2 regions of the Burkholderia cenocepacia genome follow, and region 2 is predicted to be linked to the other one. Evidence: predicted binding sites of a transcription regulator. Region 2 holds the regulator's gene; the other holds the start of a gene.

Region 1 (7,335 bases), 1.3 Mb from region 2:
GGTGGCCGGCACGATGTGGATCATGAATCGCGGCGGCACGGTGACGACCCGCTGGATCGTGCGCACGGTGCTGGCCGGCGACGCGGCACTGCTGCTCGGGCGCGCGGCGCTGCTGGCGCTCGCGCTGACGCGCGGCGACTCGCGGGCGCGGCAGCGCCGCGTCGCCGTCGTCGGGGCAACGGCGTACGGGCGCGTGGCGATCGAGCGGATGCAACTGGCGCCGAATGGCCCGTTCGTCGCCGCATGCGTATTCGACGACGATGCCCAGGCCGTCGCGGGCGGTATCGGCGGCGTGCCGGTGATCGGCGACTGGAACGGGTTGCGTGAACTGATTCGCGGCGGCGGCATCGATGAGGTCTGGCTCACGCTGCCGATGTCGCACGAGTGGCGGATCCAGCGCATCGTGCGCGAGCTGCGCGACGAGTTCGTCGAGTTGCGGTTGTTGCCCGACGTGCGGCAGATGTCGGTCGTCGATCGCTCCGCGACCGACGTGCTCGGCATGCCGGCGATCAATCTCGCGACCACGCCGCGCTCCGCGCCGGAGCTGTGGGCCAAGTTCGCGTTCGACCGGCTGTTCGCGTTCGGCGTGCTGATTCCGTTGCTGCCGCTGCTGGCGCTGCTGGCGATCGCGGTCAAGCTGTCGTCGCCGGGGCCCGTGCTGTTCAGGCAGCGCCGCAAGGGGGTCGACGGCCGCGAGTTCGATATCCTCAAGTTCCGGACCATGCGCGTGCATCGCGCGCAGCCGGGCGTCGTGCGGCAGGCGTCGCGCAACGATTCGCGCATCACGCGCGTCGGCGCGTTCCTGCGCCGCACGTCGCTCGACGAGCTGCCGCAGTTCTTCAACGTGCTGTTCGGGCAGATGTCGGTGGTCGGCCCGCGTCCGCACGCGATCGAACACGACGACTTCTACCGGCAACTGATCGACTGCTACATGTACCGCTATCGCGTGCGGCCCGGCATCACCGGATGGGCCCAGGTGAACGGCTATCGCGGTGAAACGCGCAAGGTCGAGGCGATGGAGGCACGCGTGAAGTTCGATCTGTTCTACATGCAGAACTGGAGCTTCTGGTTCGACATCAAGATCATCCTGCTGACGGTGGTGCGCGGCTTCATCGGGCGCAATGCGTTCTGAGGAGGACGAATGATCGAAGCGGCGCCGCGCGAGCGATCGTCCCGACGCAGTGAGGCCGGTTCGGGCGCGCGGAAGCAGCGCCGTGGCCGCGCCGGAATTGCTGCGCTGCGGTTGTGCCGGCAGGCTTCGGGGTGCGCGCGGCGGGGCGGAATTCCTCGTCCGTCCCCAGTTTCCCCGCCTTTGCCGCGGCATGACCGGCACGCTGATTCCGGTCAACACACGCGTGTTCAATGGGTTTATCCTGCGTCGCATGCGTCCGGCGTTTTGCGTGTCCGGCCGCTGATCCGGATGCGACGGCACGGGGCATGCCTGCGTGCCGCGCACCCGCGCGATACCGCGCGCCGCTCTTTTTCGCGCGGACCCGGAACAGGAGAGACGGCCATGTCGCTCGACCCACAACAACGGCAGACGCTGAAGCAGCGGCTGAACGAGAGCGAGCAGACGCTGCGTGCGGAGATCCGCACCAGCGAAGACCAGCGCGCGTCCGAATCCTATGCGGAGCTTGCCGGCGCGGCGCCGGACGAGGGCGACGAGGCGAACGCCGACCTGTTCGTCGACGTCGATCATGCATTGATCGGCATGAAGCTGACCGAACTGCGCGCGATTGGCCGCGCCCAGCAGCGGATGCGCGACGGCAGTTACGGCGAATGCATCGACTGCGACGGCTCGGTCGGCTACGAACGCCTGCTGGCGCGCCCGACCGCCGAACGCTGCACGCATTGCCAATCGCTCTACGAGCGGCGCTACGCCACGACGCCGCGCGCGTCGCTCTGACGTCGCGGTTCCCACCGCGCCGCACGTACGGCGCGGCCGGCGCAGGATGACCAACGGGCGCCCGGCGGCGTCGACATGCGGCGCCGGGCGGGCAGACGCCGTCGCGCCCGCGCGCGGCGCCATCCACGTGGAAGGGAGCCACGCCAATCATGCCGATCCACAATGCCGAGTGCGCGGCCGTGTTCGCCGAGATCGCCGACATGCTCGAGATCCAGGGCGCCAATCCGTTTCGCGTACGTGCGTACCGCAACGCCGCGCGGACGATCGCCGACTACGGTCGCGACATCCCGACGATGATCGAGAACGGCGACGATCTCGGGAAGATTCCGTCGATCGGGGCCGATCTCGCGTCGAAGCTGCGCGAGATCACCGCGACCGGCACCTGCGACCTGCAGCAAACCTTGCGTCATGCGCTGCCGGGCGCGATCGTCGAGCTGCTCGACGTGCCCGGGCTCGGCGCGAAACGCGTGAAGGCGCTGCATGACGCATTGCACGTCGATTCGCTCGAACAACTGCGCGCGGAAGCGAAGAACGGGCATGTGCGTGAGCTGCCGGGCTTCGGCGCGAAAACCGAAGCGCATCTGCTCGAAGCGATCGACGATCGCCTGCAGCGCGAGCCGCAACGCTTCCTGCTGCCCGAGGCCGCGCACGCGCTGATGCCGTTGCTCGAACGCCTGCGTGCGGTGGCCGGTGTCGGCCAGGCCGTGCCGGCCGGCAGTTTCCGCCGCCGCCGCGAGACGGTCGGCGATCTCGACATCCTCGTCACCGCACGTGATCCGGTCGCGGTCACCGAAGCGTTCGTCGGCTACGGCGAGGTGGCGCGCGTGCTCGCGCACGGCAAGAGCCGCTCGAGCGTGATGCTGGCCAACGGCTTGCAGGTCGACCTGCGCGTCGTCGATGCCGATGCGTTCGGCGCGGCGCTCGTCTACTTCACGGGGTCGAAGGCGCAGAACATCGCGCTGCGCCGGATCGCGCAGGCCGGCGGCCTGAAGATCAACGAATACGGCGTGTTTCGCGGCGACGAGCGGATTGCCGGCGCGACGGAGGCATCGGTCTACGCGGCCATCGGGCTGCGCGAGGTGCCGCCCGAGTTGCGCGAGGATCGCGGCGAGATCGATGCGTCGCGCGCCGGCACGCTGCCGGCGCTCATCGAGCGCAAGCATCTGCATGGCGACCTGCACGCGCATACCGATGCGTCGGCCGGTCGCGACGGCCTGCGCGCGATGGCCGCCGCCGCGCGTGCACGCGGGCTCGCCTACCTTGCCGTCACCGACCGCGTGCCGCCTGGCGGCGATCGCGACGGTTTCGACTGGCTCGCGCGGCAGCTCGACGAGATCGACCGCATCAACGCGACGTTCGACGATTTCGTGCTGCTCAAGGGCGTGGAAGCCGGCATTCGCGAGGATGGCAGCCTGGACGTGCCCGACGCGATGCTCGGCCGGCTCGATCTCGTCGTCGGCGCGGTACGCGACGGCTTCGATCTGCCGCGCGGCGCGCAGACCGATCGCATGCTGCGTGCGATGGAGCATCCGCATTTCACGATTCTCGCGCACCCGACCGGCCGCGTGCTCGGCGAGCGCGACGCGTGCGAACTGGACGTGCCGCGCGTGCTCGCGCAGGCCGCCGCGCGCGGCTGCTTCGTCGAACTCGATGCGCAGCCGCGGCGCTTCGACCTGCCGGACGTCTGGTGCCGCGAGGCCGCGAAGGCCGGCGTGCCGGTCGCGATCGGTTCGGATGCGTACGGCGCCAACGAGCTCGACCATCTCGCGTTCGGCGTCGATCAGGCGCGGCGCGGCTGGCTGACGCGGCAGGACGTGCTGAACACGCGCACGCTCGCGCAACTGCGGCCGCTGCTGGCACGCACGATGGGCGGTGCGGGCAGCGCGGGCGGCGGCGCGCAGCGGAGCCGGTCGAAGGGCGCGTGAACGCCACGCGGCCCGGCCGTATTGCGTTCAGCTCATGCCGGCAGGGTCATGCGAGTACGCCGGTCGCCGGGACGTAGGGCAGGCCGAGCGCCAGCGCGACCGCTTCGTACGTGATGTGGCCGTCGCACACGTTCAGGCCCGCGCGCAGATGCGGATCGTCGAGCATCGCCTGCTTCCAGCCCTTGTCGGCGAGCGCGAGCGCATGGCCGAGCGTTGCATTGTTCAGCGCAAAGGTCGACGTGCGCGCGACCGCGCCGGGCATGTTCGCGACGCAGTAGTGGACCACCCCGTCGACCACGAAGGTCGGCGCCGCGTGCGTGGTCGCATGCGAGGTCTCGAAGCAGCCGCCCTGGTCGATCGCGACATCGACGACGACTGCTCCCTTGCGCATCGTCGCGATCATGTCGCGTGTGACGAGCCGCGGCGCCGATGCGCCCGGCACGAGCACGGCGCCGATCACGACGTCGGCATCGCGCACGGCTTCGTCGACCGTCTGCGCATTCGAGCAGACGGTCGCGATCCGGTTGGCGAACACGAGATCGAGCTGGCGCAACCGGTTCACGTTGTTGTCGAGCACGGTGACGCGCGCGCCGAGGCCCACCGCCATCTGCAGCGCGCCGGTGCCCACGACGCCCGCGCCGAGCACGACGACGTGCGCGGCCGGCACGCCCGGCACGCCGGCCATCAGCAGGCCGCGGCCGCCGCGCGGGCTTTCGAGGTGGGTCGCCGCGACCTGGATCGACATGCGGCCGGCGACTTCGCTCATCGGCGCGAGCAACGGCAGGCCGCCGCCGGGGCCCGTCACGGTTTCGTACGCGATGCAGACCGCGCCGGATTTCACGAGCGCGGCGGCCTGGTCGGGATCGGGCGCGAGATGCAGGTACGTGTAGAGGATCTGGCCGCGCCGCAGCATCGCGCATTCGGTGGGCTGCGGCTCCTTGACCTTGATGATCATGTCGGCGCGCGCGAAGATTTCTTCGGCGCCGTCGCTGAGCGACGCGCCCGCGGCCGTGTAGTCGTCGTCGAGCAGGCCGATCGCCGTGCCCGCGCCGCGCTGCACCAGCACGCGATGGCCGTGCCGCGTGAGTTCGCGCGCGCCGGCCGGCGTGAGGCCGACGCGGTATTCGTGGTTCTTGATCTCCTTCGGCACACCGATCAGCATGAGTCGCCTCCATGGCCTTCGTTATCGTCGTCGTGCGGGCAGCCCGTTGCGCAGCGCCTTGCCGACCGCAGTACTGGAATAACAGGGTAGTAGTGCGCGGAGGGAAGTCAAGCGACCGGGCTGTGCGACGACGCATGCGCACTGCAACGCAGCATGCGTCGCCGTCGGTTGCGACCGGACGTCGCAATGCGCGCGTGACGCGGTTTCGGTATCGTCATGCGTGGCGTGGGCCGCGAGCCGAACACCTTTCGGCAAAACGACGAGACAACGAGACGAGGACCTTGATCGACATGACCGGTGCGTATTTCAGCGTGCCGACGCTTTGCGCCATCGCGCTCGTGCACGTCTACTGGGCGTTCGGCGGGCGATTGGGCAAGCGCGCGGCCATTCCGGAGCAGGATGGCGTACCGCTGTTGCGGCCGACGGCGCTCGGCACGCTGGCCGTCGCGCTCGCGCTGCTGGGCGGGGCAGGCGTGGTCGCCGCGCGTGCCGGCTGGCTGGGGCGCAACGCGTATCCCTGCACGATCGCGTTCGCGGTCGTTGCGCTCGCATTGATCTTCGCGGTGCGCGCCGTCGGCGATTTTCGCTACGTCGGCTTCTTCAAACGGATTCGCGGGTCGCGTTTCGCGCGGATGGACACGCTGTATTACTCGCCGCTGTGTGCGGCGCTGGCGCTGTCGATCGCGTCGATGTTCTGGCCGTGGTGAGCGGGGCGCGGCGCGCGATTCAGTCCGCGCGCGTATCGATCGGCGGCAGGCATTCGGCGGGCACGGCATCGGTCAGCCGGACACCGTTTTCGGCGACGAAGAACGTATGGCCCTGCCGGTGCATCCGCTGCGCCTCCACTGCGAGGATCGCGGGCACGCCGTGATGCGCCGACGGCCCGCGCCGTCCGGATTTCCGCCGACAGATGCACGTGATGGCGGGCGCCCGGTTCCGCCGCCGCCGATCCTCGCTGTCCGCCATCCCCTCATCCTTGCACATTCCGGCATCCGGTTTTCCCATTGTTGCTGATTTCGATGCACTGAATTGCATTGAACCCTCTAGTAATGGAACCGGTTCCATATATAATTCGCCGCACTCGTCGCCGGGCCCGAAAGAGGGTCGTGCACGTTGCGCTTGCCGTCGGCGGACGCGACGTCTAAGTTGAACAAGGGTCATGGGCGATGACGGGTAGATGCCGGCCAATGCCGGTATTTGTCCGACGATAGGGCCCGCAAAGAGGTCGATCCACGCAACGCCGCCGGCACCGGGGCGAGCGCGGCTGCAATGACGGCGCCACCGCGAATCGCGGCCGGGCGCCTGCATCGAGGTTGTGCGCAACACACGAAAGAACAGGGCGACCGGCCGCCTGCGGCACGGCTGCCGTGCCGGGCACGCGGCATGCGGAATGCGCGCGTCCGAACCCCGATCCCCAACGATCAACATCCGACCATGTCCACGCCACCTGACAAACCCAATTCGCGTCGCCGTTTCCTGCGCACATCGGTCGCGCTCGTGCCGATCGCGTCGGTCGCCGGCTGCGACCTGCACTCGTCGTCGCCGTCCGCGACGACCGCCGGCAACGCGTCCACTGCATCGGCCAGCGCCGAACGCGCGCCGTACAAGCCGACCTTTTTCGACGCGAAGGAATGGGCGTTCGTCCAGGCCGCCGTCGACCGGCTGATTCCGGCCGACGCCGAAGGCCCCGGCGCGCTCGAGGCGGGCGTGCCCGAATTCATCGATCGCCAGATGGAGACGCCGTATGCGCACGGCGCGACGTGGTACATGCAGGGGCCGTTCCAGCAGGGCGTGCCCGAGCTCGGCTACCAGTTGAAGCTGGTGCCGCGCGACATCTACCGGCTCGGCATCGCGGCCGTCAACCGCTATTGCGAGAAGACGCACGGCAAGGCGTTCGCGGATCTCGACGCGCCGACGCGCGACACGGTGCTCGGCGCGCTGGAGAAGGGCGGCGCGCAGATCGACGACGTCCCGCCCGGCGTATTCCTCGGCCAGTTGCTGCAGAACACGCGCGAAGGCTACTTCTGCGATCCGGTGCATGGCGGCAATCGCGACATGGCCGCGTGGAAGATGATCGGTTTCCCGGGCGCACGTGCGGATTTCATGGATTTCGTCAACCAGAGCGGCAAGCCCTATCCGTACGGCCCCGTCTCGATCAACGGGGAGCGCAGCTGATGGCCGCAGACAAGAAGCCGCACGTCGATGCGGTGATCGTCGGCTTCGGCTGGACCGGCGCGATTCTCGCGAAGGAACTGACCGAAGCGGGATTGAACGTCGTCGCGCTCGAGCGCGGCGAATATCGCGACACCTATCCTGACGGCGCGTACCCGAACACGATCGAC
Region 2 (7,335 bases):
CGCGCTGCAGCTCCGGACGGCGGACATCGCCGCGCCCGCCAACGTCAGGCAGGCCGCCGAGTTTCCGCTGCAGTTGACCCAGGCGCAGGAAGACGATCTGCTCGCCGCCTGCTATCCGTACACGATGCTCGAGCGGCTGCGTGTCGAAAAGCCCGCGCTGCTGGCGTCATTGCCGGCCGCGCAGCACTACGGCTTCGTGCGTGATCAACTGGCGCGCTGCCAGGCGCACGGCGCCGAAAGTGCGGCGTCGCTGCTGATCTATTGCGAACTGGCGTTACGCTACGGCGCGCGCTTCGACGAGGATCCGGCGATGGCCGCCGTGTTCGACGCGGTGGCGCAGGGAGAGGCGTTCCCGGAGGCGCTGGCTCGGGTGCCGGCGGAGGACTGGCGGCGGATGCAGGAAGCAGCCGGGTGATGGCGCGTGCGCGACGCGACTCGAATGAAATCGACTGGAAGAGAAGGAAGTTCAATATGAACCGCTGCTGGATCACTTTGCTGTCCGTGATGGTTTTTTCCACGGCTGCGTGCAGCAAGAGCGTGAACGATGCCGAAAAGGACAGCCTGGCGCCGGGCGAAGTGAATAAATGGAACGACCCGAACTACGACGTCATCACGGCCGGGTCCTTCAACTATACGGATTACGACATCTACGGCGTCTATCTGCTGCCGCCCGACAAGAACAGCCTCGACGATGCGGCGAGCGCCGACGGCGCGCACGCCACGCCGCGGAGCGCGAAATACTGGTCCGGCGGCGGCGGCTCGCGCCCGAGTCTCGCGTGGGATTTCCGCTGGAAGACCCCGAAGACGTTCAAGGTGTGGTGGGAGCGTGTGGTCGACAAACGCGCGATGGAAGCGTCGTCCGCGAACTACGACCCGTACACGCACCGGGAAACCCAGCCGGGGATGGCGTGGTGCGAAGGCGAGATCACGGTCACGCGCCCGCCCGTCAAGGACAAGAGCGGCGGTATCGTGCTGCACTTCTTCCCCGATGGCCGCGTGGAAGGCGACATGGATTTCGGCGCCGACGGCCCGGACCCGAAGGTGGCCCTGTCGAAGCGCGACGCGCAGCGCAAGCTGACCGACCGCGCGTGCCTGAAGGAAATTCCCAATCCGTTCTATGGGCGCAAGAAGCCGGCCCAGTGGAATTGACGCTGGACGCGTGACCGGAACAGGAGCGTAACCGCCATGAGCAATCCCCCCTCATTCGACGCATCACCGATATCACGCCGGTCGAGGACTCGATCCGCAACGGGCATCGCGAGGCGCTCGATCCGCTGCGGGTCGAGCAATGCAAGGAGTGTCCGAAACCCGTGTGGTTCACGGCCTTCTTCGACGGCACGGGCAACAACTACGGCGAGGACGGCAACGGTTCGACGGACGTCGCGAAGACCAAGTACAGCAACATCGCCAAGCTTGCGATGTTTGCCCATGTCCCGTTCAACAAGGCCAATCCGCGCACGATGGGCCGGTACGTCGAGGGCGTCGGCACCCCCTGCAGCAAGGTCGGCGATTCGGGCAAGGGTATCGACGGTGCGCTCGGCATGGCGGCCGCGAGCAAGGGCGAGGCGCGCATCCGCTGGATGCTCCGCGAGCTCGAAAAGCACGTGGCGAACCACATGCCGGCCGTGAGCCAGATCAACGTGGCCGCGTTCGGCTTCTCGCGCGGCGCCACGGAGGCGCGGGCGTTCGTCCGCATGCTGACCGAGCAGCTGGCCGAGAACATCGGCGGCCGGCTCTGGTGGAACAAGAAGAACATGAAGGGGATGCGTCCCGAAGTGGTCGTCTACTTCATGGGCATCCTCGATACGGTGGCGTCGACAGGCTTCGGCGGCAGCCGCCTGGAGAAGGCGGCGCCCTACATCGTCGGCGCGATCCTCGGGCCGGTCTATGGCGGCATGCTCCACAGCATCGACAAGGGCGGCCATGCGGAATGGGCGAACGACATCCGCATTCCGGACTACGTGCGGGAGTGTGTTCACTATGTCGCATCGCATGAAGTCCGGGAGAAATTCCCCGGCGACTCGGTGCGTGAGGATCAGAAGCTTCCCTCGAACTGTCGCGAGGTGTATTACCCCGGCATGCACTCGGACGTGGGCGGCGGCTACGAGCGCAACTATCAGGAAGGGCGCACCAACGAGCTGGCCAACGTCGCGTTGAACAATCTCTATATCGACGCGTGGAAGGCCGGCGTGCCGTTTCGCGAGCCGAAGGAGATCGTGGAATCGGCCGGCGGGCTGTTCGCGATTTCCGCCGAGCTGGAGACGGCCTGGAACGTGTACATGGGGCAGGGCAACGAGCGGCGCGCGGGCGTGGCGTCGAACAGCGGCCGGCTCGAGTCGCAGATCATCTGGCACATGAACCGCTACTACCAGTGGCGCGCCAGCCGCAGCCGGCGCCTGCACGACGGCCGGCTGAAGCCGCCGGGCGGCGTGAATTCCTACATGGCGATTACCGACCGCGAATGGAACGAGGATGCGGATCTCATCCGTCGCGCCAACGGGGGCGTCCTGACGCGGACCATCTCGGAGCAGTACAAGGCGATCGACGCGGCCACGCGGGTCACCGGCAACTGGCTGGGGGCATCGATCCGGCGGCGCGCGCGACGTTCGACCGATTCTTCGATCACTACGTGCACGACTCGATCGCGGGTTTCAAGAAGCAGATGGAAGACGGTCACGTCGGCTTCGCCGAATCGAGCCGCTGGTCGGTCAACCGTCAGTACTTCATGGGCAAGCGCGGCAAGAAGTTCCTGTACTGGCGCTACGAGGGCGACAAGGCCGAGCAGGCCGCCACGCAACTCGCCAAGGTCGATCCGGCGAAGCAGCAGGACCCGACGGCAGCCAACGAACCGCAACTGGCGAGCAACCAGCCCGCGGCGATCGGCGGCGCGCTGCCCGACGCGACCTCGACGGCCTGACGCCGACCCCATACCGGTCGCGACCGCGGCCGACTGCCTGACGTCGCGGCAGACAGGATCTGCCGCGACACATCCCTCTCTACCGCAACTGCACGGCCGCGAGAAACAGCACCATGCTGCCGATCGCGCCGTCCAGCACGCGCCACGCGACCGCCTTGCGGAACCACGGCGCCAGCAATCGCGCGCCATAGCCGAGCCCGAGGAACCACACGACGCTGACCGTCATCGCGCCGATCGCGAACGCGAGCCGCGCGCCTTCCGGCTCGCGCGCGCCGGCCGTGCCGATCAGCAGGAACGTGTCGAGATACACGTGCGGGTTGAGCCACGTGAATGCGAGCGTCATCAGCACGATCGCGAGTGCGCTCTGCGGCGGCGGGGCGACCGCGTCGCCGCGGACGTCAAGCGTGTCGTGGCCCGGCTTGAACGCACGGCGCAGCGCGTTGATGCCGAACCACGCGAGATACGCCAAGCCCACGTACAGCACCGCATGGACGAAGGTCGGATAGCGCTCGACCAGTACCGATGCGCCGCCGACGCCCGCGCCGATCAGGATCATGTCGGACACCGCGCACAGCAGCACGATCTTGCCGACGTGCGAGCGCATGATGCCCTGGCGCAGCACGAATGCGTTCTGTGCGCCGATGGTGACGATGAGCGACGCGCACAGTGCGGCGCCGTGGGAAAAAGCGAGCCAGTTCATGATGGGGACAGCCGTGGAAGCAGTAGACGGATGAATCGGGTAGCGCTAGTCTGCGATCGGGGCGGGAATAAGAGAAGCTAAATCACCTAATGCGGATTAAGGAAATCTAATGCTCGACTACGCGTTGCTCGATGCCCTCGCGGCCGTGATCCGGCACGGCTCGTTCGAGCGGGCAGCCAAGGAGCTGAACGTCACGCCGTCGGCGGTGTCGCAGCGCGTGAAGCTGCTGGAGGAGCGGGTCGGCAGCGTGCTCGTCAAGCGCGGACAGCCGTGCGTCGCGACCACGTCGGGCGCGCTGCTGTGCCGGCATACCGAACGCGTGCAGCTGCTGGAGGCCGAACTGGGCGGCCGGATGCCCGCGTTGCCCGGCCAGATCGCGAGCGCCTGGCCGACGCTGCGCGTGGCCGTCAACGACGACAGCGTCGCGACGTGGTTCATCGACGCGGTCGGGCCGTTCTGCACGGAGCGCGAGACGCTGCTCGACCTCGTGATCGACGATCAGGATTACACGGCCTCGCGCATTCGCGACGGCAGCGTGCAGGGCGCGGTGACCGCGCAGGCCGAGCCGATCCAGGGATGCCGGTCGGAGCGGCTCGGGCGAATCCGCTATCGCGCGGTGTGCTCGCCGGCGTTTTACGCGCGTTATTTCGATGCGGGGATCACGCGCGATGCGCTGCGCCGCGCGCCGTGCGTGATGTTCAATCCGAAGGACGGGTTGCAGGCGCGTTTCATCCGGCGCGTGACGCGCGCGGATCTCGATCCGCCGCAGCACTGGATACCGCACGTCGCAGGCTATCTGCGCGCGTGCGAAACGGGATTGGGATGGGGGATGTGCCCTGACCGGATGGTCGACCGGCAACTGGCGGCGGGCGAGCTGATCGACATGTCGCGCGGCCGGACCATCGACATCGATCTGTACTGGCAGAGCTGGCGTCTGTCGATCGGCTGGCTCGACGATTTCAGCGCGGCGCTGAAGGCGCGTGCCGCGCTGTTTCTCGATTGACCGGCGACGCCACGCGGGCGGCGCGCACGCGGTGCGCGCCGTGCGACGTCAGAGGTGTTGCAGGCCGTCGAAGTCGACGATCTGCACGTGGCGGCCCTGCATTTCGATCAGGCCGCGCTTCTGGAATTTCGACAGCGTGCGGCTGACCGTTTCGAGCGTCATGCCGAGATAGCTGCCGATGTCCTCGCGCGTCATCCGCAGGTTGAATTCCGACGGCGAGTAGCCGCGTTTCAGGTAGCGCGACGAGACGTCCAGCAGGAAAGCGGCGACGCGCTCCTCCGCATTCAGCGAGCCGAGCAGCATCGTTTGCGACGTTTCGCGCACGATCTGTTCGCTCATCAGCTTGTGCATGCGCAACTGCATCGAGCCGGCTTCCGAGCACAGCGCCTTGAGCGCGCTGTACGGAATCACGCAGACGGAGCTGTCTTCCAGCGCGACCGCGGTGCGCGGGTGCGTATCGTCGCAGATGCCGTCGAGGCCGAGCGCTTCGCCGGCGAGGTGCAGGCCCGTGACCTGTTCGCGGCCGTCGTGGCGTGTCGCGACGGTCTTCAGCGAACCCGAGCGCACCGCGTACAGGTTGTCGAATGCGTCGCCTTCGCGGAACAGCGCTTCGCCGCGCTTGACCGGGCGTGCCGCGCAGATGACCGACTCGAGGCGACTGAGCGCTTCGGGCGCCAGGCCCTGCGGCATGCACAGGTGCCGCATCGCGCACGACGAGCAGTGCGGGGCCTGACGGGGAGCCCAGCTACCGGCATGGGGCGTGGCGGCGGGGCGGGTGGCGACGGGCGTCAGCATGATCGTTTACTCCGGCGTTGAATCGACGAAATCATTGTCCCACCGCAAGTTGCCGCTGTCGGGTGACAAAACGTCGCGACCGGGCGCACGTGCCGAACGCCGCTCAGGCAGCCGGTTCGTCCGCGTTGGCGGCGGCCGGAATCAGCAGCACCGGCAGCGTTGCGTGGCGCACGCATTGTTCGGCGATGCTGCCGAGCACGAGGCGGCGGAAGCCGCGGCGGCCGTGCGTGCCGAGTACGAGCAGATCGGCGCCGAACGCTTTCGCGCCGTCGAGGATCAGTGACGACACGTCGTTGAGCGACGTCGCTTCGTTCAGCTGCGTTTCGCCCTTCACGCCGGCGGCCTGCATCAGCTTCGCGAAATCCTGCGCGAGCGCGTTGCCCTGCGCGAGGAGCTGATCGCGCAGCACGGACGGATCGTAGCCGGGCACGTTGTAGTAGATCGCGGCGTTCTCGACGACGTAGAACGGCTGCAGCTCCGCGCCGTGCGCTTTCGCGAGCGCCAGTGCGGCATCGAACGCATGGCGGGACGTGTCGCTGCCGTCGACGGCAACCAGAATACGCTTGTACATAGTGTCTCCGAGTGGCGGGTTGAAACGAAGTCGGCCGGATGGCCGAGCGGGCCGGGCAATGCTGCGAGGCAGAGTAAACCAACGGGCACGATCGTGCAGCGAGGTGCCCGCCGTGCCGCGCGGCCGCGTGGTTCCTGTCGCTGTCGCGCATGGCCATGCGCGCGACGCATGCTGCGCCGCGCGACGCGTGTCGTGGGATGCGGCATGCGTCGCGCCGCACCGCCGGCGCAAACGCATGCGCACGCATCGATCCGGCGCGGCTGCAACCCTGCCGATGCGCTGCACGCACCACCATTCAATCGCAATCGCGCCGTGGCGCCATGACTTCGGTCAATGCCTGTGCGTCGATGCGATGCGCGGCATGCATGACTGCGAAGCCGATGCCAGGGCGCGGAGTCGTTCGTTGTGACAACGTGCGAGCGGGTATCGGCGTGCAGTTCGATCGCACGCGCCGGTTCATCGCCATCGATCATCGTGACCGGCCGATAGCGCCTCTCAAACGAACGACCGATTCAAACGCCGCGCCGGCTATCTCGGCACGACCGTCAGCTCGATGACGCGCTCCGGCCGGCGGCTGTGGCCGGGCCAGTATGCGCTGCCGTACATCCGGTGAACGGGGCCGAACGGCGCGTCGCCCGCGGGCGGCGTGTCGAAGCCTTTCTCGATCACCGTGTAGCCGGCGCGCAGCGCAAACGCCGGATGGTTGCCGTCGGGGCGGCTGTCGAAACCGGCGAAGCCGTCGCCGGCCTCCGGCATCGCATTGACGAGCGACGCATTGCTGCGCGTGATCTCGTCGGGCGAGATCGGCCCGACCCCGGCGAGCCGCGACGCTTCGCGGTGCTTGCCGTCGGTGTCGACCGTGCTGTCGTGCGTGTCGTCGTTGTCGAGTTCGATGCTGCGCGGATGCGCACGACCTGTTTGAGCGGAGGATTCCATCGCGGCTCTCCTGGCGGCGACACGCTCCGGATCGAAGCAAATCCCGTTCCGGGCACGACGGGAAAAGGCGCGCGGGCGATCGCCGCGGTCGCGCGACGCGCACTGATTTGTCATGATTTATTTCAGCTAGAAGACGCGTTTTCTACAGAGTATGATTCTTTTCCTGCGAAGCGGCGACAGGGGATGAAGTCTCGCCGCCTCTGCCCGCGCCGGGGCGCCGCAGCACCCTTAAAGACGGGTAGCGAACAACAAAGCAAGGGACTAGAGGTGGCGGATTCATGCAAGCGACTACTGCTTTCACGCACCGCGGTTATCTGTTGAATTGCGCGCCCGCACGCGCCAGTGACGGTTCATTCAAGCCCTACGTCGTGATCTCCCGATCGAGCGACGGGGAGCTCGTGGCGAACCGGTTT

Evidence for each region. Region 2 encodes FNR, which switches genes on or off when oxygen is low (the NO sensors DNR and NnrR bind a similar motif). Its sites were predicted from a motif close to TTGATNNNNATCAA; they were not measured.
Region 1: the regulator FNR is predicted to act here: its motif matches at 1,335-1,348, upstream of SY91_RS19505 (TraR/DksA family transcriptional regulator).

Annotation. Positions count from the first base shown of each region.
Region 1 is NZ_CP060040.1:674,688-682,022, forward strand. Features, by position in the region: gene SY91_RS19500 (undecaprenyl-phosphate glucose phosphotransferase) at 1-1,132, shown strand, start outside; gene SY91_RS19505 (TraR/DksA family transcriptional regulator) at 1,514-1,906, shown strand; gene polX (DNA polymerase/3'-5' exonuclease PolX) at 2,056-3,831, shown strand; gene ald (alanine dehydrogenase) at 3,878-4,993, opposite strand; gene SY91_RS19520 (DUF3995 domain-containing protein) at 5,284-5,700, shown strand; gene SY91_RS19525 (2'-phosphotransferase) at 5,720-6,028, opposite strand; gene SY91_RS19530 (gluconate 2-dehydrogenase subunit 3 family protein) at 6,428-7,168, shown strand; gene SY91_RS19535 (GMC family oxidoreductase) at 7,168-7,335, shown strand, end outside.
Region 2 is NZ_CP060040.1:2,281,688-2,289,022, forward strand. Features, by position in the region: gene SY91_RS26655 (DUF4123 domain-containing protein) at 1-415, shown strand, start outside; gene SY91_RS26660 (DUF3304 domain-containing protein) at 538-1,149, shown strand; partial or broken gene SY91_RS35215 (T6SS phospholipase effector Tle1-like catalytic domain-containing protein) at 1,311-2,099, shown strand; gene SY91_RS35220 (hypothetical protein) at 2,165-2,356, opposite strand; gene SY91_RS35225 (hypothetical protein) at 2,630-2,917, shown strand; gene SY91_RS26670 (LysE/ArgO family amino acid transporter) at 2,997-3,617, opposite strand; gene SY91_RS26675 (LysR family transcriptional regulator ArgP) at 3,727-4,620, shown strand; gene fnr (fumarate/nitrate reduction transcriptional regulator Fnr) at 4,669-5,415, opposite strand; gene SY91_RS26685 (universal stress protein) at 5,519-5,986, opposite strand; gene SY91_RS26690 (DUF3005 domain-containing protein) at 6,515-6,922, opposite strand; gene SY91_RS26695 (hypothetical protein) at 7,201-7,335, shown strand, end outside.